2 regions of the Geomicrobium sp. JCM 19037 genome follow, and region 1 is predicted to be linked to the other one. Evidence: a T-box and tRNA genes for the amino acid it is inferred to sense, from the RefSeq annotation. Region 1 holds a T-box; the other holds one or more tRNA genes.
The links. The T-box of region 1 lies ahead of pheS (phenylalanine--tRNA ligase subunit alpha). A T-box ahead of a tRNA ligase gene usually reads a tRNA of that ligase, here a tRNA-Phe.
Positions count from the first base shown of each region.

Region 2: it encodes a tRNA-Phe, which carries the amino acid that the T-box ahead of pheS (phenylalanine--tRNA ligase subunit alpha) is inferred to sense. The anticodon was not compared.

Region 1 is NZ_BAWZ01000031.1:2,228-12,571, reverse strand. Features, by position in the region: partial or broken gene pheT (phenylalanine--tRNA ligase subunit beta) at 117-2,526, opposite strand; gene pheS (phenylalanine--tRNA ligase subunit alpha) at 2,556-3,590, opposite strand; T-box leader at 3,641-3,861, opposite strand; partial or broken gene menB (1,4-dihydroxy-2-naphthoyl-CoA synthase) at 3,918-4,717, opposite strand; gene JCM19037_RS15970 (AMP-binding protein) at 4,738-6,360, opposite strand; partial or broken gene JCM19037_RS27535 (SDR family NAD(P)-dependent oxidoreductase) at 6,376-7,159, opposite strand; gene JCM19037_RS15955 (CoA-transferase) at 7,173-8,846, opposite strand; gene JCM19037_RS15950 (acyl-CoA dehydrogenase family protein) at 8,861-10,006, opposite strand; partial or broken gene JCM19037_RS15945 (SDR family NAD(P)-dependent oxidoreductase) at 10,034-10,344, opposite strand, start outside.
Region 2 is NZ_BAWZ01000010.1:6,997-17,340, reverse strand. Features, by position in the region: gene yycI (two-component system regulatory protein YycI) at 1-519, opposite strand, end outside; gene JCM19037_RS07565 (YycH family regulatory protein) at 506-1,840, opposite strand; gene walK (cell wall metabolism sensor histidine kinase WalK) at 1,837-3,693, opposite strand; gene yycF (response regulator YycF) at 3,700-4,404, opposite strand; tRNA gene JCM19037_RS07550 (tRNA-Phe) at 4,613-4,688, opposite strand; tRNA gene JCM19037_RS07545 (tRNA-Asp) at 4,698-4,773, opposite strand; tRNA gene JCM19037_RS07540 (tRNA-Lys) at 5,118-5,193, opposite strand; gene JCM19037_RS07535 (MFS transporter) at 5,406-6,662, opposite strand; gene JCM19037_RS22340 (helix-turn-helix domain-containing protein) at 6,758-7,201, opposite strand; gene JCM19037_RS07525 (GNAT family N-acetyltransferase) at 7,362-7,880, shown strand; partial or broken gene JCM19037_RS07520 (NAD-dependent succinate-semialdehyde dehydrogenase) at 8,099-9,507, opposite strand; gene JCM19037_RS07515 (adenylosuccinate synthase) at 9,688-10,344, opposite strand, start outside.

The DNA.
Region 1 (10,344 bases):
ATCATATCAAAATCAACTACATAAGAAAATCAATCCTCTAATATTCTCTACGAGTTATGGGGCAAATCGGTTACAAAAAAGAAGCAATCACACCGTTTGTGACTGCTTCTCCTTCTTTACCCTCTTAATGTAGCCCTAGTCTCGATTGGAGCTTGCTTACGATTTGCTCGTGAACAACTTGAATGTCTTCGTCAGTGAGCGTCTCTTCTTTATTTAAGAACGACAGCGCATACGCAAGCGACTTCTTGCCAGCTGGCAAATGCTCCCCTTCGTATACATCAAATAGTTCAACATCCCTTAACCACTTGCCGCCATTTTCTTCAATAGCCCGTTGTACTTCCGAAGCGGATATTTTCTCATCAACAACGATGGCAAGGTCTCGCCTTACACCTGGGAACTTCGGTAACGGATCATATTTCATTACTGTATCTCGTTCCTTGAATAGTACATCGGCGTTCAGTTCGAACACGTACGTTGCCGCTAGACCACGCTCTTTCGAAACGGTCGGGTGAAGTTCACCGATAAAACCAATGAGCTCATCACCCATGAGAATTTCTGCACTCCTTCCAGGGTGCAAGCCAGCGCGCTCTGCTTTTTGGAATGTCCATTCATGGTGAACGCCTAGCTGTTTCGCTAACCCTTCGACGATTCCTTTAACGACAAAGAAATCAACGCTCGTCGTTGTTTCTGCCCAGCTAGACTCCCCGAATGCGCCCGTGAGTGCACCTGCAATTCTCAACTCTTCATGTGGAAGATTGTCATCTGGCGTTGGCAAGAAGACCGAACCCATTTCAAAGAACGCCACATTCGTTTGTTGACGGTTCTTATTGTACCCAACACTATCGAGAAGGTGTGGAATGAGACTACGGCGAAGCACTTGACGCTCTGCACTCATTGGCATGAGCACGCGTACATCCGCTGCTGTTTCCTTCAACATGAATTGTACAGACTTGGTTTCACTTGTCAGGGAGTACGTAATGGCTTCATTCATGCCTGCCCCTTCTAAGAAACGCCGCGCTTTTCGTTTCAATTTTTGGGTGTTCGTTAAGCTGCCGCCCGTTCGTTCCCCTATAGGATAGGTGCTCGGGATGTTGTCATAACCATGAATCCGAGCCACTTCTTCCATTAAGTCTTCTTCAATATTTAAATCGAGCCTTCTTGCTGGTATGATGACTCGCCAAGACTCACCGAGTGACTCCACTGTGAATCCGAGACGATACAAAATCTGCTCAACTTCTTCAACATGTAAGCTCGTCCCGAGCCGTTGGTTCACTCGGCCTAAATTCACTTCAACCTCTTGTTGATATTGCGGCATTTCGCCCGACTCAACAATGCCATTTAACACCGAGCCTTCGGCATATCGTTCAAGAAGATACGCTGCCCGTTCTGCGGCTTCACTCGTGCCTTGGGATTAATCCCTTTTCAAATCGCATACTTGACTCACTACGAAGACCGAGACGTTTGGCGGTCTCGCGCACGTTCAACGCATCGAACTGAGCGGCTTCAAGGAGTATGGTCGTTGTGCTATCCACCACTTCAGATGATGCACCACCCATGACACCCGCAAGCGCTACCGGATCTGTACCGTTCGTTATGACCACATCGGTGCCTGCTAACACACGCTCTGTTTCATCTAGGGTAATCATTTTCTCTCCAGGTTTTGCTTTTCTCGTCACCACTTCATCTGTGCCAAACCGATCGAAGTCAAACGCATGTAGGGCTGACCGTATTCGAGCATTACATAGTTCGTAATATCAACAACATTATTGACCGGTCGCATTCCCGCACCAATTAAACGCATTTGCATCCATTTCGGTGATGGGCCAATCTTCAACTTTTGGACGACTTTTGCCCCGTAGTATGGTACATCTTCACCGTTCTCCACAGTTACGCTGACAACGTCTGCGACATTTTTGCGCACCGCGCCGTGTTCGATGTCCGGCACATGAATCGGACGGTCCAAGATGGCGGATAGTTCATAAGCAACGCCGATGATGCTGAGCGCATCCGCACGATTCGGTGTTAGATCTAGTTCTAAAATGACGTCATTTAATCCTAAATAGTCAAGAGCGTCGCCGCCGGGTACCGCATCATTTCCAAGTTCAATAATTTGATCTTGTTCTTCTTTTGGAATCATATGATCGGCTACACCTAGCTCATCAAGTGCACAAATCATTCCTTCAGATACTTCGCCACGAATTGTCGTTTTCTTAATTTCCACATTCCCTGGAAGAACGGCTCCGGGTTTCGCTACAACGACGTATTCTGCAGCAACAACGTTCGCAGCACCGCAAATAATTTGCGAAGTTTCTTCCCCCGTATCGACTTGGCAAATCGTTAGTTTGTCTGCATCAGGTGGGGGGCCGTTTCAATCACCTTACCGATTACCACGTGGTCAATGCCATCATGAAAACGATGGACATGGTCGACTTCTAATCCACCTCGAGTCAATAATTCGGCGACCTCTTCCGGTGTGATGTCTTTTAAATCTATATAATCATTTAACCATTGATAGGAAACGAGCATTGTCTCCTTCACCTACTTTCATCGCGATATTAAAGGTTTTTAAACTGTGAGAGAAATCTCGTGTCATTCGTGTAGAAGTGCCGGATATCATCGATGCCATATTTGAGCATCGCAAATCGCTCAACACCCATTCCGAAAGCAAAACCAGAATACACTTCTGGGTCAAACCCATTCATTTCCAACACTCTTGGGTGAACCATGCCTGCACCGAGTACTTCAATCCAGCCCGAATGTTTGCATACTCGGCACCCACTACCTCCACAGACGCCACAATTCACATCAATCTCAGCTGAAGGCTCTGTAAACGGAAAATAGCTCGGACGTAAACGGATTAAGCGATCATTACCGAAATACTGCTTCACAAACGCGTCAAATACGCCTTTAAGGTCACTCATTCTTACGTTTTTATCGACATACAAACCTTCAATTTGCGTAAACTGGTGAGAATGCGTCGCATCGTCTTCATCACGTCGATACACTTTTCCGGGGCTAACCTTGCGAATCGGCCCTTCCCCTTTTGCAGCTTGTAGCGTTCGCGCTTGTACCGGGGAGATGTGCGTTCTTAGCAACGTGTCATCGGTAATATAAAATGAATCTTGCATATCTCTTGCTGGATGGTCTGGTGGCAAGTTCATCATCTGGAAGTTGAAATAATCCAATTCCACTTCAGGTCCTTCTGTCACTTCAAACCCTAATCCAATAAAAATATCTTCAATTTGCTCAACGACGGCCGTTAATGGGTGCGTCGCTCCTTGTGTCATTTTACGCCCAGGCAAGGTGACGTCGATTTGCTCTTCCGTCAACTGCTCGCGCAGTTTTGCTTCTGCAAACAGCGCAAGCTTCTCATCAATCGCTTGTTGAATCATTTCTCGCACTTCATTGGCTTTTTGGCCGACGACTGGACGCTCCTCAGCTGAGAGCTTTCCCATTCCCCTAAGCACTTCCGTAATCGGTCCCTTTTTCCCTAGGTAGGTAATGCGGACTTGTTCGAGCTGTTTTTGGTCCTCACTATTAGTTACGCCTGTAAGGGCTTCAACTTTCAGCTCTTCTAATCGTGTAATCATTCTCTTCCTCCTTATCTTCACCGTCAATACAAAAAAACTTCGTCTCCCTAAAAAGGGACGAAGGTTTCGCGGTACCACCCTTGTTACCGACTCATGCAAAGGCTCGAGTCGATCACTCGATCACTGGTAACGGCAGTAAACCGGGGCACCTTGTGACCGGTGCCAACTCCAGAGTGAATTCAGGTGAGCTTAAAGGGAAAGGCTTGCAGTCTTTGGCCCATCCTCCCTAGACATCAGTGTTCACCGTACTACTCTCTATCAACGTGTTCGTGCATGTGTAATTTGTTCTTAGTATAGATGGTTTTCGCTAAGCTTGCAAGGGCTTAATCATGAACTTCTAAATTGGCTGAAATCTACAGGCCTCTTTTCAATAAATGCATTCTTCCCTTCTAATGCTTCATCTGTTTCATAGAACATCGCCAAACTTCCAAGTGCCATTTGATTAATTCCTGCAATGCTGGCAGAATCGGCATTAAAGGAATATTTCAACATTTTTAGTGCTGTCGGACTTTTCTCTAACATTTCGTTCGCCCAATCTCTCGCTTCTTCCATCAGTTGTTCGTGTGGAACGACTTTGTTTACGAGCCCCATTTCATACGCTTCATCCGCTGAATACTTCCGGCATAAATACCAAATCTCTCTCGCTTTCTTTTCGCCAACAATTCGTGCTAAATATGCAGAGCCAAACCCGGCATCATAGCTTCCTACTTTCGGACCGGACTGACCAAAAATCGCGCGCTCTGAGGCAATCGATAAGTCACAAATGACGTGTAAGACGTGCCCGCCGCCGATCGCGTAACCATTCACAGCAGCGATCACTGGCTTAGGGATATTGCGCATCACATAATGAAGAGTTTCCATCTCTAATCCCATTCCGCCGGTTAACCCGCCATTCGTTCCATAACCTCCGCTATCACGATCTTTTTGATCTCCACCTGCACAAAATGCTTTATCCCCAGCCCTGTTAAGATGACGACGCCAACGCGATTATCATCCCACGCGTCACGAAAGCTGTAGATTAACTCTTGCACCGTACGCGCCCCGAATGCATTATATTTTTCTGGTTTGTTTATCGTAATTGTGGCGATGCCTTCGGATTTCTCATAGATTACTTCTTCTAGTTCCATCATGTTCCCTCCATTTTAAATTAAACGATTTTCGTTTTCCATTGTTCCAACAACCGAAATTTTTGTATCTTTCCTGAAGCCGTTCGTGCGAGTTCGGGTACAAGCTCTATATACTCCGGCCATTTATATTTCGCTACATTTTGTTCTTCTAAATACGTGACCATCATCTCGTACGTAAACGTTCCATTCGGGTTAAGAGTGATGAACGCGCACGCTTTTTCTCCCATCCTTTCGTCTGGTACTCCGACCAACGCAACTTCTTTAATTGAAGCATGCTGAAGCAAAAGATTCTCAACTTCAACCGGGCTAATATTTTGACCACCACGAATAATCATATCTTTTTTTCGTCCGACAACCCGTACGTATCGGTCGGAATCCAACGTGCCTAAATCTCCGCTATAATACCATCCGCGCTCATCTAGATATTTCCTAGTAAGCGACGGATCATTGAAATACCCAACGAACACGTTCGGTCCTCTCGTTGCTAATTCTCCAATTTCATCGGTTGCGAGAGATTTACGGTCATCGTCGACAACTTTCGCATCAATTCCTTCCAACACTTGACCATCTGTTTGGCTAACCCATTCTTCAGAATCATGTAAGCAGCTAATCGCATGAGGAGGGCTTTCACTTGCCCCATACACAGACAATAACCGGAATCCATTTTCTTTCGCTTCGTCAACAAGATGTCTTGGGATCGGGGCACCCCCACATAAAAAGAACCTGAGCGTCGATAATGCACCAGGGTTGCCTTGTTGTTGAATTGCTTTCAATATATCGTGGACAAAAGTTGCTGCACCCATTGAAAACGTACACTTTTGCCTTTCGATGACCCGAACGGCTTTTTCACCTTGGAAATGGTCCATGAGTACACTCGTCGCTCCGGTGATGAGTGGCAAATTCACAGCATGCAAAAAGCCGGTAGCATGAGAAAGAGGAGATGCCATAAAAACGCGATCATCTTCTGTTATGTTCAACGCCTTTTGCATCGCCTTCTCCCCAAATAATACGGTGTTGTGTGTATGCACAACCCCTTTTGGCAATGATTCTGTTCCAGATGTAAACAAAATGACGAGGGCGTCATCCGCATGTACGTCAGGGGCATCCACGTGTTTATCTACAGGCAACAAATGAAACGGCAAAAACCGACGATCTTGAACGGACTCCCCTTCTTGTTCAAGAAGGTACACATCGGGAAGGTTTACCGAATGAGCGACCTCATTAAGAATAGGCTCATACGCTTTTTTACGAAAGTGACAAACAGATATGTGTAGTGCTGGTCGACTGATCGTAAACATGTTCGCGACTTCTTTTGCCGTTGCGTTCACTGGTATTGGGGTAAAGATAACGCCTATTTTTGTGCAAGCAAGGTAAATCGCTACATATTCAATCCAATTTGGCAACTGAACGGACACGACATCGCCTTTTTTTAACCCTTTTACTAGAAAACCATTAGCGATTTCTGTTGAAAAGGTTCGTAACTGCTCATACGTAATGGATCGATACGGGTCAATCACTGCGACTTGGGTAGGGTTAGATTGAACCGCTTTCAAAAAGGTTTCATAAACGGTACGCGTTTGCCAATGTCCTCGCTCATAGTAGTGGGCTTTTCGTTCTTCATGGATGTGCATCCCGTTGACCACGTTTTACACGCTCCTTTACGTTTTACTTTTCGGTCTGCCTGCCAAGTGTTGTTGTATCGTCCCTAATAATCCACCATCAACGATAAGGCTTTGTCCTGTCATATATGCACTTTTGGCTGATGCTAAAAACAGAATTACGTCGCTAACATCTTTACTCGTACCAATTCGTTTCAATGAAACGAGAGATTCACGCACGACTCGCATTTCTTCATCGTTATAAATGTCCTCGGTGAGCGGGGTGTGAATTAAGCCGGGACTCACACTGTTTACACGGATGCCATACGCCGCCCATTCGGCAGCCATTTGTTTCGTGAGCATCGTTAATGCTGCCTTACTCGTGCTATAAGCCCCATACCAGGGTAAGCTTCATGTCCTGCCATTGAACCGACGTGTACGATCGAACCTGCTTGCTTTTGCAAAAGAGGAACGAGTTGTTTTGATAATAAAAACGGCCCCCGCACATTTGTACTTAATACACGATCCCAACTGTCGGTTTCCAAATCCATGAGTGGGGCTGGAATGGATATGCCTGCATTGTTTACAAGCACATCCAGATGATCAGTGTAACGCTTCACTTCTTCAGCAAACGTCTCAATGCTGTTCTCACAGCTCAAATCCAGTGGCAAAATCTGTACCGGTGCTCCTTATATTCTTCTTGAAGTTGCATGATGGCATCTCGATTTGAATGGACAGCGGCAATGACCGTTGCCCCGTCATTGAGAAACGACCGGGCGGTTTCAAGACCGATACCTCCATTTGCGCCTGTAATGACAACGATTTGATTTTCATGTTCAGTCAAGCATATAACCTCCTTACGCTAGAAAAATACGTTCTGGGTCAAACTCACGTAACCACGTAAGTTCTTTGGCGCTCACTGGCCCGGCAACTTCACACTTCTCATGAACGTCAGCTTTCCATGGAATGAGCTGATTAAACCTCGACATGCTATCTTTATGCATCCATTCCACAACTTGAAATGCATCCCCTTCGGCACCTCGTTCAAGCACACCTTCTGGTGTATAAATTTGGTGGACGTGATCCCCTGGGGATGTAACATGAGGGACGGTCGACACAAACTTTCGACCATCCCCATACATCATCGCAACGACACCGTGAGCAACAGCAGCAATATCATTAGCCCCTCCAGAACCAGTTAGGAACAAATTCTTTTCTGGAATCATCGTCGAGTTGATCTGTCCATACTGATCAATTTGCGCACCAGAGAGAATGGCTAATGTGCGATGGTTTTTGTCACCTACCATTTGACCAAGAATTTCTACGAAACTACTTTGTTTTTTATTATTGTATAAATTATTAAAATTAAAAATATAAGAGTCACCTAAAGCGGGTTTGTATCCGTAAAAACCTGTCTCTGTCAATAGTTGCACTTTCACTCCTTCAGCTTCTAATTGACGGTGGACGAGCCAAGCCGTCAAATGAGAAATGCCAATTCCAGCGAGCAACATCGTGTAATTTTCCGCTTTAATCTTTTGAGCAATCCGGCGACTAGACACGATGATGAATGTTTCTACGTCAGTTAACGGACGATCGTCGTGCTTGATCGTTTCGGTGGTGTTCGGCCTCGCCGCTCGTTCAAGTTCGTGCAATCGCTCTTCCCCTAAATGGCTCAAAAAACGGTTATGACTCACATCCAAATGTTCTCGCTCCATCCACGTTTCAATAGATTCTCCACGTTGTACAGCGTGACGAAACGATGTACGGAACTTATAATCTTCGCTATAACTATGCTCGGAGTACCCGATTGGCGAAACACCAAACGGATGCGCACTATACGGAAGTTCAACGACGGCATCGACGAGATGCGCGGGCACTTTCACGAGGTGAGACAACGATTCGATCTTTTTAGCATTCACGATCTTCTCCGCAATGACCACCACCTTCTTGGCGGCATAGATTCCCCATAAATCTTCACCATAAGGTGGGGTTACGACCGTGTTCCCATCTTCATCAGCAACACTTCCATGCACAATCGCCACATCCGGTACGAGTGAACGAATCATGACCGTATCTTTTCCTGTATTCTCGTCATGTGTATAAAAGGCGACGCCTGAGTTCAAATGTGTTTGTAGCAATGAACTTCCTTGTAAGGAGCGGGTAGGGACATAATCAAAACCGTTTGCAGCCGCCATGAAACGTTGTGGGATCGTAAGGTTCGTCCAGTACTCGAGCGTTAACCGCTCCTCCTTCGCTTGTTTCATAATGACTTTGTTCGGGGCGGGGGAAGGGTATGTTTCCCCGAAGAAAGCCCCAACGAGCTTTCTTACTTGACCGGCCCACACAAGGGCGATGGCGTGTTCGAGCATACCCGTGCCGACTAGCTCAAGTTGAAGTGCTTGGTTTTTATTTTGGCGAATGATTTCCCACGCGTACGCCATTGCCCGATTGTGCGTAAAGCTAAAATGAAGAACACATTCAGGAAAAATAAACTGTTGGACGCTTTCGGATAGACTGATTACTTTTGTCATCTCAGTCATCCTTTCTACTCTGCCATCAGGTAACTGCCAATAATCATACGCTGCACTTGATTACTTCCATCTAAGATCTGGAATACTTTTGCATCCCTCATTAAACGCTCGACTGGATAGTCTTTCATATATCCGTAGCCACCTAGCACTTGGACAGCATCTGTTGTTGCGCGCATCGCCATATCGGTAGCATAACACTTTGACATCGATACCATCGCCATCGTTTGTTTACCGACCTTCGGTGATTCACGGTCCACTCGTTCATTCGTTTCCCGGACGAGGCAACGGGCGGCTTCTAATTCCATTGCACGATCAGCTAGCATAAACCGAATCGCTTGAAAATCACCAATTCGTTTCTCAAACTGCTTCCGCTCTTTCGCATATTCAACGGCTTCATCTAAAGCGTTTTGAGCGATGCCAAGCCCAATCGATGCCGCTCCCCACGAACGCATGCTATTTCCCGTTACCGTGAGCAATTCCCAGCCATCGCCTTCATGACCGACAAGCGCGCTTTCCTCCACTTCGCAGTTCTCAAAGATAATATCCCCGGTCATACTTCCATGGAGGCCCATCTTCTTTTCAATTTTGCCGTAGTGTAACCCTGGGGTATCTTTATGAATGAGAAATGCGGAAATATCTTGTTCTGACGTTTTTGCAAACACGAGATAATAGTCTGCTACTTGCGCTAATGTGACATAGATCTTCGTACCATTTAATGTATATCCGCCTCGTTCATTCTTCTTTGCAAATGTACTTAAAGCTCTTGCATCTGACCCTGCATGAGGTTCAGTTAAACAGATGGCACAGAGGGCATCTTCTTTCGACAACGCTTTGAAAAACCGCTCTTTTTGCGGTTCTGTTCCACCCAAAGCTACCATGCGTATGACCGTATGCGTCGACAGCATCGTCGTTCCCATCATCGCTAACCCACGACTAAGTTCTTCGATTACTTGGGACAACAGCGATGAACTTGCATCAATGCCTCCGTATTCTTCTGGCAACGACATTCTAAGCAATCCATTTTCTGCAAGCGTACGTGCAAGATCATGCGGAAATTCGTCACGCTCATCCACTTCCATCGCTCGTGGGGTAATTTTATCTTTTCGGATTCTCTTTACCGTTTGGATCATTTCTTCTTCAAAGGTTTTTTCGGTAATCATTCGGTTTCCTCCTCGTCAAATTTTCTGTTAGTCAGCCATTGTTAAGCCGCCGCTTACACTCGTTACTTGCCCCGTTAAATAACCTGCCCGCTCAGAAGCGTAAAACCCTACGGCGTAGGCAATGTCTTCTGGCTCTGCCAAACGTTTAAGGGGAACTGCTTTTACGAGTGCTTGTTTCATTTTCTCTGGTTGCGATTGAAATAGTGCGGTATCTGTCGGTCCAGGACATACACAATTGACAGTAATTTGATGTCTTGCCATCTCTCTTGCCAATGATTTCGTGAAACTAATCACCCCCCTTGGCTCCTGCATAAACCGTCTCTCCCATACTACCGACA
Region 2 (10,344 bases), on a different contig from region 1:
GAGGTGAGCATTGCCTCCACTCCCATAGAGTGTATACCCTTCATGGTCACGGTAGAAATTCATTTCGACGTTGTCTGTGTTCTCCGCATTTGCCATTCCACCAAAGCTGTAATACTCACCTTCTAATATTTGCTCTTCAACAAACGCGTTCACGCTACTAAATAAGCCGTCATCGACAGAAAAGTTAGAGCTAAGAATTAATGTTAATTCAAGAGACCCATCTACAATATCTTCATCCAAGTCTTCAAACCAAGAATTACTGCCATAAAACTCTTCCACAATATCATAGGAAACAGGTGCTGTTTCTACAATTAGTTGCGGCAAGTTCTCGTGTTCGGGTAACTCTGCATCGATGACGATATTCTCCGTCTCTACGAGCTCTTCAAAAGTTTGTTCATTCTCGTTTTGCTCACTTAGAATATTTTCATACGATTGCTTATCAACGAGTTGGTAAGCGAGGAAAGTATTCAAGAATAAGAATGTCACAATAAAAATCGTTTTTGTTCTACTCCAATCCATATGAATCCTCCTCCGAACCAAAGTCGATCGGCTGCCAAACATTGTTTAACAACACATACCATTCAGGCTCGAAACTGATCGTCTCGGTAATGCCTTGCTCTCGATGAATTGTATACCCGACACGAACGTCCGTAATTTCTTCTCGGTCTTCGCCTATACTCTCCCAAACTCTTTCACCGTGTGGCAATTGCTCAGACGAAGCAAGCTCACTTTGAAACCTTCCAAGTGTATACAAAGGCCTCGTATAATTGGATATGACTTCATTGTAGCTTCTCATTACATTGATATAGCCGTCATTTGAAGAATCCAATACCGGCACTCCGTCTTCGACGAGTCGGAAACGAGCATACTCATCTTCCTCTACATTTGCGCGGTCAGACCCATACCCGTAAAGCTGATATTTCTCAGTAAACCCTCCGTGCAAGTTTACGTAATTAATCGCATCCTGGACAATTTGGTCAGGGTTTTCCGATTGGGTGACAGGTACCGTCACATCTGTAAACTCCAAAAAGTCGTTGTTGCTGCTCACCGTCATTTGTTGAGAACTGCCAATGTAAATACTCTGTTCTGACACTGGAATCGGCTCTTCATCGAACAATAACGGCTCAAATGCAGCTGGTGAAATGTAGTCTGACGTCTCAATTTCATAACTTCTGTTCGTATAATATACAGGTTCGATCGGTAAATAAAGAGGCTTATCTAAGCGCTCCCCCGTGCCTCCAGCCAGTTCACTGTACACCGGGTATACATTATCCACCTCATAGTTGTATAAATAGTTACTTCGAAATACTGATGGGTTAATGTTCACCCGAGCTTCTACAGATTCTTCGCCATCAAAGGAAAGATAACGAATGACCGTATCTTCTTGATTTTCATAGAGAATAATTCGTTCAAAAGAGGTATCGGTATCCATTAACAAATCCGCATCTTCATTGAGGAGCTGTTGGACCAACTCAGGTGGAATGCCAGTTGGAAAGCTCAGTTCAATAAAGTCTGTGTCCGGATACAAATCCAAAGAAGAATTCGGATTCTCAATAACTTCAAAATCTGATTGACCATGACTGTTCAAGTCATCGAGAAGCCTCTCCGTTTCTATACTGTTATTTCCATACGTCATAAATCGTTCGTCTTCGACATGGTAAATAATGTTTGCTGGCTTAATGATGTCATCGGTTGCAGCTGTTTCACCGATACTCTCTGTTGTGTATCCCCCTTCATCAAGAACTTCTAGGTTCGGTTGATACGTCCATAGTTGCCATGTAAGCAATAAACTGGAGAGGATGAGAACAATCAGCACCCCTGACTTGATTCGTTCTGTCACGAGCTCCACCCGCCTTCACTGAACGTTGTATATGGTAAACGAATGGTAATCGTCGTTCCTTTTTTCCATTCACTACTCACAGCAATCGTTCCACCGTGAGCTTCTACCATTTCCTTGGCAATCGCAAGCCCAAGACCTGTTCCACCCAAGTTACGAGCACGGGCTTTGTCGACTCGATAAAAACGCTGAAAAATCTTGTGTAAATTCTCTCTTGGTATGCCCATTCCTTCGTCTTGTACGTAGATAACGGCCCCTTCTTCTTGCAAGTCTGTACCAACCGTAATCGTCCCACCATCAGGGGAATATTTAATCGCATTGGAAATAATGTTATCAATCACTTGTGTCATTTTGTCACGATCGATTTGAATGCGCACTGGATAAGGTGGGAGTTGACGCTCGAACCCAATGTTTTTGTCTTTAACCATCATGTCAAATCGGTCCAACACTTCATGCAGCCAAGCGATAAGGTTATAGTCGTATTTATTAAGGTGTATATCATCACGATCCATTTTCGAAAGCTGCAACAAGTCATTTACGAGGCGAATCATCCGCTCCGTTTCCGTTTGGGCAACACCTAAGAAGCGTGGCGCGAGTTCAGGATCTTCCAGTGCACCATCTTCTAAAGCTTCCATATAACTCTTTAGTGTCGTGAGTGGTGTTCTTAACTCATGAGACACATTGGAAACAAACTCACGACGCTCACTCGCAATCTTCTCTTGTTCAGTCACATCATGAAGAACGGTAATAAGCCCGGTTATCGGCCCGTCTTCATGGCGAATCACACTGAAGTTCGCTTCCAACAAATACGTGCTTTTTTCATCACTAAAATCAAGAATCATTGAATCCGAATAGTCATAGAGCTTACTCGGGGTTACTTGATCCGATAGTTGTAACAAGTCCGGTAGCAGTTGACCCATTGCTTCGTCACTCGACATAGACAGAAGAATTTCAGCTTGACGATTCAAAAGAATGATTCTCCCTAACTCATCTGTAGCAATAACCCCGTCCGTCATGTGCGAAAGTACAGAGCTTAACTTACGACGTTCACCTTCAGTTGTTGCATTCGCTTCTTTCAAACTAAGCGTTAGCGTATTAAACGACGTTGCCAACTGTCCAATTTCATCACTACCGTACACACGAACTTGTCGGCTAAAATCGCCGTCACTCATTCGTTTCGCTTGCTTTTGCATATCCAATACCGGTCGCGTGATCGTTCGCGAAAGAACGATACCGATAATCGCTGTAATCACAAGGGCAATGACCGCACTCCACGTAAAAATCGCATTGATTTCCGTCACCTGTTCATACGAGTCTTCTAGCGACGCACGAATTTGGACAACCCCGATAATTTGATCGTTGTTGCCTTCGATTTTTTCTATAATGACGCGCGTACGATCCCCGGTATCAGGATTCATGTATGTTTCAGCTTGTTGCTCATGCCCAAACAAAGCTCTTGAGATTTGTATGTCTGTATTCCGTTGCCCGACTAACGATTGTGCTGCTGAAGTAATGATCGTCGCATTGCTATCCACCACTTCTACATGCTCATTCGGATCCCCAAACAATAGATCAACTTGTTCATTCATTTCTTGACGCACTTGGGTTTGAGGGTCGACTTCATCATCATCGGAACGATTTTCCATCATAATCTCCGCCGCATTATTCGCAAGCAGACTACCCCGATCGTCGAGGTAGTCGTTATAGTTTTGGATCGTTTGGCTTTCTAGAGAGGTCATAAACGTCGCACCAATAATTTGCGTCGCAATGAGCAGCAAAAGCACATAAATCGCAATTAACTTAAATTGGATTAACTTAAATTGGAAAGACTTAAAGAAGTTAAGGATTTTCTCCATGCAGCATTACTCCTGTTCAGGATGACGCAAATAATAACCTACACCCCGGCGTGTAATAATCCAAATTGGGTAGCTCGGGTTGTCTTCAACCTTTTCACGTAACCTCCGCACGGTCACATCGACGGTACGTACATCCCCAAAGTAGTCATATCCCCACACCGACTGAAGTAAATGTTCGCGGGTCATCACTTGTCCAATATGACGAGCCAAGTAATGAATGAGTTCAAACTCTCGGTGCGTAAGCTCGATTGGCTCACCGCGCTTTCGAACGAGATACGCTTCTGGGTCAATCGTAAGTCCGCCAATTTCCATTTCCCCGCTCTTTTGCTTATCTTGCGCAGGCGCAACTTGCAATCGGCGAATGTTCGCTTTCACACGGGCCAACAGCTCCCTCGTGCTAAATGGCTTCGTTACATAATCATCGGCGCCTAGCTCTAAACCTAACACCTTATCTATTTCTGAGTCCTTCGCTGTCAGCATAATGATTGGCATGTCATAGTTCTTCCGTACTTCTCGACACACTTCCATGCCATCGCGATTCGGCAACATAATGTCCAGGAGAATAAGATCTGGCTGGAAAGACTCTACTTTATTTACAGCCTCATCGCCATCATACGCAACCTCTACTTCAAATCCTTCTTTCTTTAAGGAAAACTCTAGTATATCTGCAATTGGTTTTTCATCATCAACCACGAGTATTTTTTCGTTCATGTCACAATCTCCCCGATTCTCGTAGATTTGTTTATTTGAGCCCCATTTATATGAACGCTTGTCTACTTATTTGTCCGTCTCTATTGTAACACAGCCATCCAAATCCCCGATAAAAAACCCTGAATCATAAGATTCAGGGTCTAGCTTAACGCTGTTTCATAAATGTCGTAAGTGATTTGATTGAATATACGAATGACAGACAATCAAATGGTGGCTCGAGACGGAATCGAACCGCCGACACGTAGATTTTCAGTCTACTGCTCTACCGACTGAGCTATCGAGCCAATTATAAATGGCGGGCCTGACGGGAATCGAACCCGCGATCTCCTGCGTGACAGGCAGGCATGTTAACCGCTACACCACAGGCCCCTATTATTTAAAATAAGCGGCGGATTTCTTTGTCAGCTTCCTTCACTCGAGTCGTGTACGTTGTACACTCACTCGTTCAGTCAGTCGCTTCCGCGAACTCCTTGCTTCTTTTAAATACTATTTGTCTTAAAGAATAAACTGCGAATCTCTTCGTCAATTTCTTTCGTTCGTTCGAGTCACGTACGGTGTACGCTCACTCACTCGCTCAATCATTTCCTCGACCTTCTTGCTTCCTTTTCAAAATCGAGTATAAAGCGGCGGGTTTTTCAACCACTTCGTTCTTACTTCGAGTTACGTACAAAGTACGCTTACTCTATTGTAAGATGAAGTTGGCAATATGTAAATGGTGAGCCATGGAGGACTCGAACCTCCGACCCTCTGATTAAAAGTCAGATGCTCTACCAGCTGAGCTAATGGCTCTCGTTTCTTAATGAAAGACAAGATTTATCTTAGCATGTCTATTTCTGTTTTGCAATGGTTTTTTTAAGTTTATGCAGGAAATCAATGATCGACCTCGAAGGTGCGAGAAACAACCTCTTTATTCTACCATAAATTCGCGTTTCACTCCCCCTTCGGACACTTCTTATTTGAATCGGCGGTGAACATTATCATTATGCCCACCGCATCGGTTTCTATCCGAGTTGAAATGTTTCTGGAGTTAAGTCTTTCACTGCAGGGATTTTTTTCATGGTGCGATTAAACGTCCAAATAACCGCTACAATTAACATGATGATTCCACTAATTAGAATGACTGCATCGCTTGTGAGAATCGCTCCGACAGAACCACCGAGCAATGCCCCGACTGGAGCTATTCCCGCAGATATTCCCATGACAGCAGCCATTACGCGACCAAGCAAATGACTCGGTATAGCGGATTGGATAATGACTTGTGAACTGACATTAATAATGCCAGCAGGCAACCAAGCCAAGCCGAAGAGAAGAATCGATACCCATGGGTTTGGAATCATTGTGAGCACGACCATGCAAACGCCATTAATCGCAATCACTCCGGCATACAACCGCCCTACTTTAATGCGGTCAAGCTTTAACACCGATACGAGTGCGGCTCCGACAATGACGCCAATTCCCGCAGTTGATAAAAATAACCCGTAATATTCTGGTCCACCATGTGCGGCACTGAAAGCAGGGAGAACGGCAAACATGCCCGCCCCTGCTAGATTGACGAAAACAACGCCGCCGAGTAAATTCCTGAAAAATGGGTGCATTAAAACGGTGATGCCTTCTTCTAATTGGCCGATGTAGTCGGTAACCATCGCTCGTGCCGATGGTTTTTCTGACTGTTGCTCCGCCATTTTTGTGAAAGGGATGCGAAGCAACATGAGTAACGCGGCCGATAACAGAAATGTGAGACTATTTATGTAGAAAATCGCTATCGCTCCAACAACTGCAAGCAACAAGCCGGCAATCGCATTAAAGAGGGCATCGGTCCCTTGATAAGCAACCGCAAATAATGAATTTCCTTTCGTCAACTGCTCTTTTTTCAAAATTTTCGGCAATAATGAGAGCTGCGTAGGGTACAAAAATTGATTGCAAAGTGAAACAACAGGCATGACCGTTAGAACAACAGCAATCGTAAGAATGCCAAAAGCATGTGCCACGGGAACGATGAGCAGTAATACGACTTGAAGCATTTGTGTGCCTACGAGTAGACGTTTCACGTGAAATCGATCAATCATCGGTCCGAGCAGAATTTGCAGAATCGCAGGCATTTGTGTCAAGAAAAGCGCCAATCCCGTATAGAAGGATGATCCGCCAAGTTCGTAAACGAGCCACATCGCCGCGACCGAGTACAAACTGCTTCCGACGTTTGATAAACTTCGACCTAGTAATAAAATGACAAAGTTAAAATTTTTCAGAATTTGTTTCATATAAAAAAACCTCCTGAGTGATTGAATTTATTCAGTCAAAATAAATTGACCGTTCGGGTAAAATGAACGTCTATGGCTGAAAAGACATAGACGGTTTAGCTTTTCGGTGTCCAGCTCATGCTAATCGTAAACGTTTCCCCTTCATCTTTGGCGTATCGCTTGCGGCCTTCGTCGATCGCGTCGGATACGTGAGTAAGAAACTTCTGACGGGCTTCATCATCCCCACGAAATGATGCGCTTTTATACCCGGTCTTTTCACCACCCGAGCCTTCAACAAAGTTAAGCAATTGTTCATCAACAAGAAAGGATAGGGCGACAGGCTGATAGAACTTTTGTAAAATTCCGTTTTTCTCTTCCCGTTTCACAATATGGATAATGCCATTTTTCTCAAGTTCGTTCAGATGATAGTGAATCTTTGAACGAGACAGATCCAATTTTTCTGCAAGCTGTTGTCCGGTAATCGGTTCGGTGCCAAAGTGCGTGAGTAGATTCCCTCGAAACGGATCGCTCACAGCTTTTAATTGTGCGTACTTCGTCATTATGAACACATCTTTCATTTACTCATCATGCCTTTCTCACTCCGTCAACTTTATTTGACTGTATTATATACGATCGCAAAATACGTTGTCAATATGTTTTCAGAAAATTCTTCTACACTGCTCGCGTTATAATGATACGTGCAGAACAGGAGGACAACTGATGATTCGCTTAGCACAAATGGAAGACCTTTCTGGCATTGTATCGATTGCCAAACGAGCCGTTACACAGATGAACGACGAGGGTAGTGACCAGTGGAACGATCAATACCCAACACTCAAACACTTTGCCACTGATATTACCAATCAAGAACTGTATGTATTTGTTGAAGAACGTATTGAAGGATTTATCGTCATAAATCAAGCCTTTGCCACTGAGTACGATGAGCTCACATGGACCGATTTTCATAAAGATGCCATCACGCTACACCGACTCGCAGTGAATCCAGATACGAGAAATCGCGGGGTGGCTGCTGCACTATTCACTTATGCTGAACACGTCGCGCTCGAGCGAGGGCACACTTCAATTAAAGTCGATACGTACTCCTTAAACACGAAAGCTATGCGACTATTTCATAAGCTCGGCTATACAAAAGTCGGCGAACTGCTCACGGAAGCTCGGAGCGAACCGTTTGTGTACTACGAGAAAACGCTCGGACAAGCAGACGCTGTTGGATTGTAAGGCGTTGGGGGAGGCTCACACAGGCTCCCCTATACGCCTTCATAGCGGTTCAAACGATTGTATGAACGTTCGATACAAATCCGCTTCTTTTGATGGACACAACAAGGATGGCCGGTTTAGGCAACGCAACTTCGCTCTGACATGATAAAACGGATGCCGAAGCAGCTTGTCGGCATCCGTGTCGAAGTCTCTACTACCTTTCTATAAAGAAGCACTACTTATAGCTTTAAAGAGATATACTTTGTTTCAAGATACTCTTCAATCCCGTGGTGGCCGCCTTCTCGGCCAATACCGCTTTGCTTCCAACCACCAAATGGCGCTTGCGCAGTTGAAGGGCCACCGTCGTTCAATCCAACAATACCGTACTCTAGCTCTTCGGTCAGTCGCACGGCTTTAGCGATGTCACTTGTGAACAAGTAAGCAGCGAGACCATAGATCGTATCATTCGCACGTTGTATGGCTTCTTCATCGGTCTTAAATGTGGAAATCGGTGCGAGAGGCCCAAATGTTTCTTCATTCATACACGCCATCTCTTCGGTCACACCTGAAACCACGGTAGGCATCAAATAGAGCCCGTCCTTCTTCGTTCCACCCGTAACGACCTTTGCCCCTTTTTGTTTCGCATCTTCAATATGCTCAATCACTTTATCGACCGCTTCTTCATTGATCATCGGTCCGATATCAACTCCGTCGTCCAATCCGTAGCCGACTTTCAACTTCTCTACGCCAGCTTTCATTTTTTCCACAAATTCTTCTTCAATGGCTTCCGCGACATAAATGCGGTTTGCGCACACACACGTTTGTCCAGCATTACGGAACTTTGAAGCAATGGCCTGCTCTACAGCGTTATCAACATCAGCATCTTCGAGCACGACAATCGGCGCGTGACCGCCAAGCTCCAGTGAAATCTTTTTAATGTTCTTTGCTGCACCTTCCATTAACGTTCGTCCGACTTCTGTAGAACCGGTAAACGTCAATTTGCGCACGCGATCATCATTTTGCCATACGTTTGATATGTCGCTCGCTTTTCCTGTAATCACATTGACGACACCTTTAGGAATGCCTGCTTCTTCTGCTAAAGCCGCAAGTTTCAACGCCGTCAGCGGCGTTTCTGTTGCAGGCTTAATAATCACCGTACAGCGACGGCAAGTGCTGGAGCAATCTTACGCGTAATCATCGCTGCTGGGAAATTCCACGGTGTAATAACGGCAACAACACCAACAGGCTGTTTTGACACGAAAATTCGTTTATTCGGTGCAGAGGCGGGAATCGTTTCCCCGTACACTCTTTTGCCTTCTTCTGCATACCACTTAATAAACGAATTGGCGTACGTAATCTCACCTCTAGATTCTTTTAGCGGCTTGCCTTGTTCTTTCGTCATCGTTCTTGCCAATTCTTCGTGATTGTCTCCAATGAGCGCATGCCATTTCTCAAGCTTTGCTGACCGCTCCTCTGCAGTGAGTGACTTCCACGGTTGTAACGCTTTTGCTGCCGCATCCACGACTGCTTCCGCTTCTTTTTGACCGCCTTTTGGAACGGTGTCGACAACTTCATTATTTGCTGGGTTGATGACCTCGATTTGTTCGAGTTGGTCACCTGTCCATTCACCATTAATTAGAAATTTCATACCGTTGCCCTCGCTTTCTTGTTGTTTGTAACGCTTTACCCTCTATCACCCTACTAAGAAACTTCAAAAAAGTAGACCAACCACTCTTACTTTTAGTATAAACCAAACAGAACATTCTGACACAAGACAACTCTAAAAAAATACACCCCATAGACTCATCTATGAGATGTATGTAAATTCTTATAATCCCCAAACACCGCGAACTTCGTTCGTTTGCGTGCGGTCAGGACCGACTGAAAATACACTGAGCGGAATGTTTGTCAGTTGCGACACACGCTCCGCATAGTGACGGGCGTTTGCTGGTAAGTCACCTAACGTCTTCGCACCGGTAATGTCTTCGTGCCAACCGGGCATTTCTTCATAGATTGGCTTACATTTTGCCAAAATGTTCAAGCTAGCTGGGAATTCTTCAAGACGTTCCCCTTCGTACTCATACGCTGTGCAAATCTTAACTGTATCAAGACCACTCAACACATCAAGACAGTTCAAGGACAAGTCTGTAATCCCACTCACGCGTCTCGCATGGCGAACAACGACTGAGTCAAACCAGCCAACGCGGCGAGGGCGGCCGGTTGTCGTCCCGTATTCGTTGCCGATGTCGCGAATGCGATCCCCAATTTCATTCGTCAATTCTGTAGGGAACGGACCATCCCCTACGCGTGTCGTATACGCTTTTGAAACGCCAACGACTTTATGGATCTTTGAAGGCCCTACACCCGAACCAATCGTCACCCCTCCAGCAATCGGATTCGACGACGTCACAAACGGATATGTGCCTTGATCAATATCGAGCATGACTCCTTGCGCGCCTTCAAACAAGACACGCTTTCCTTGATC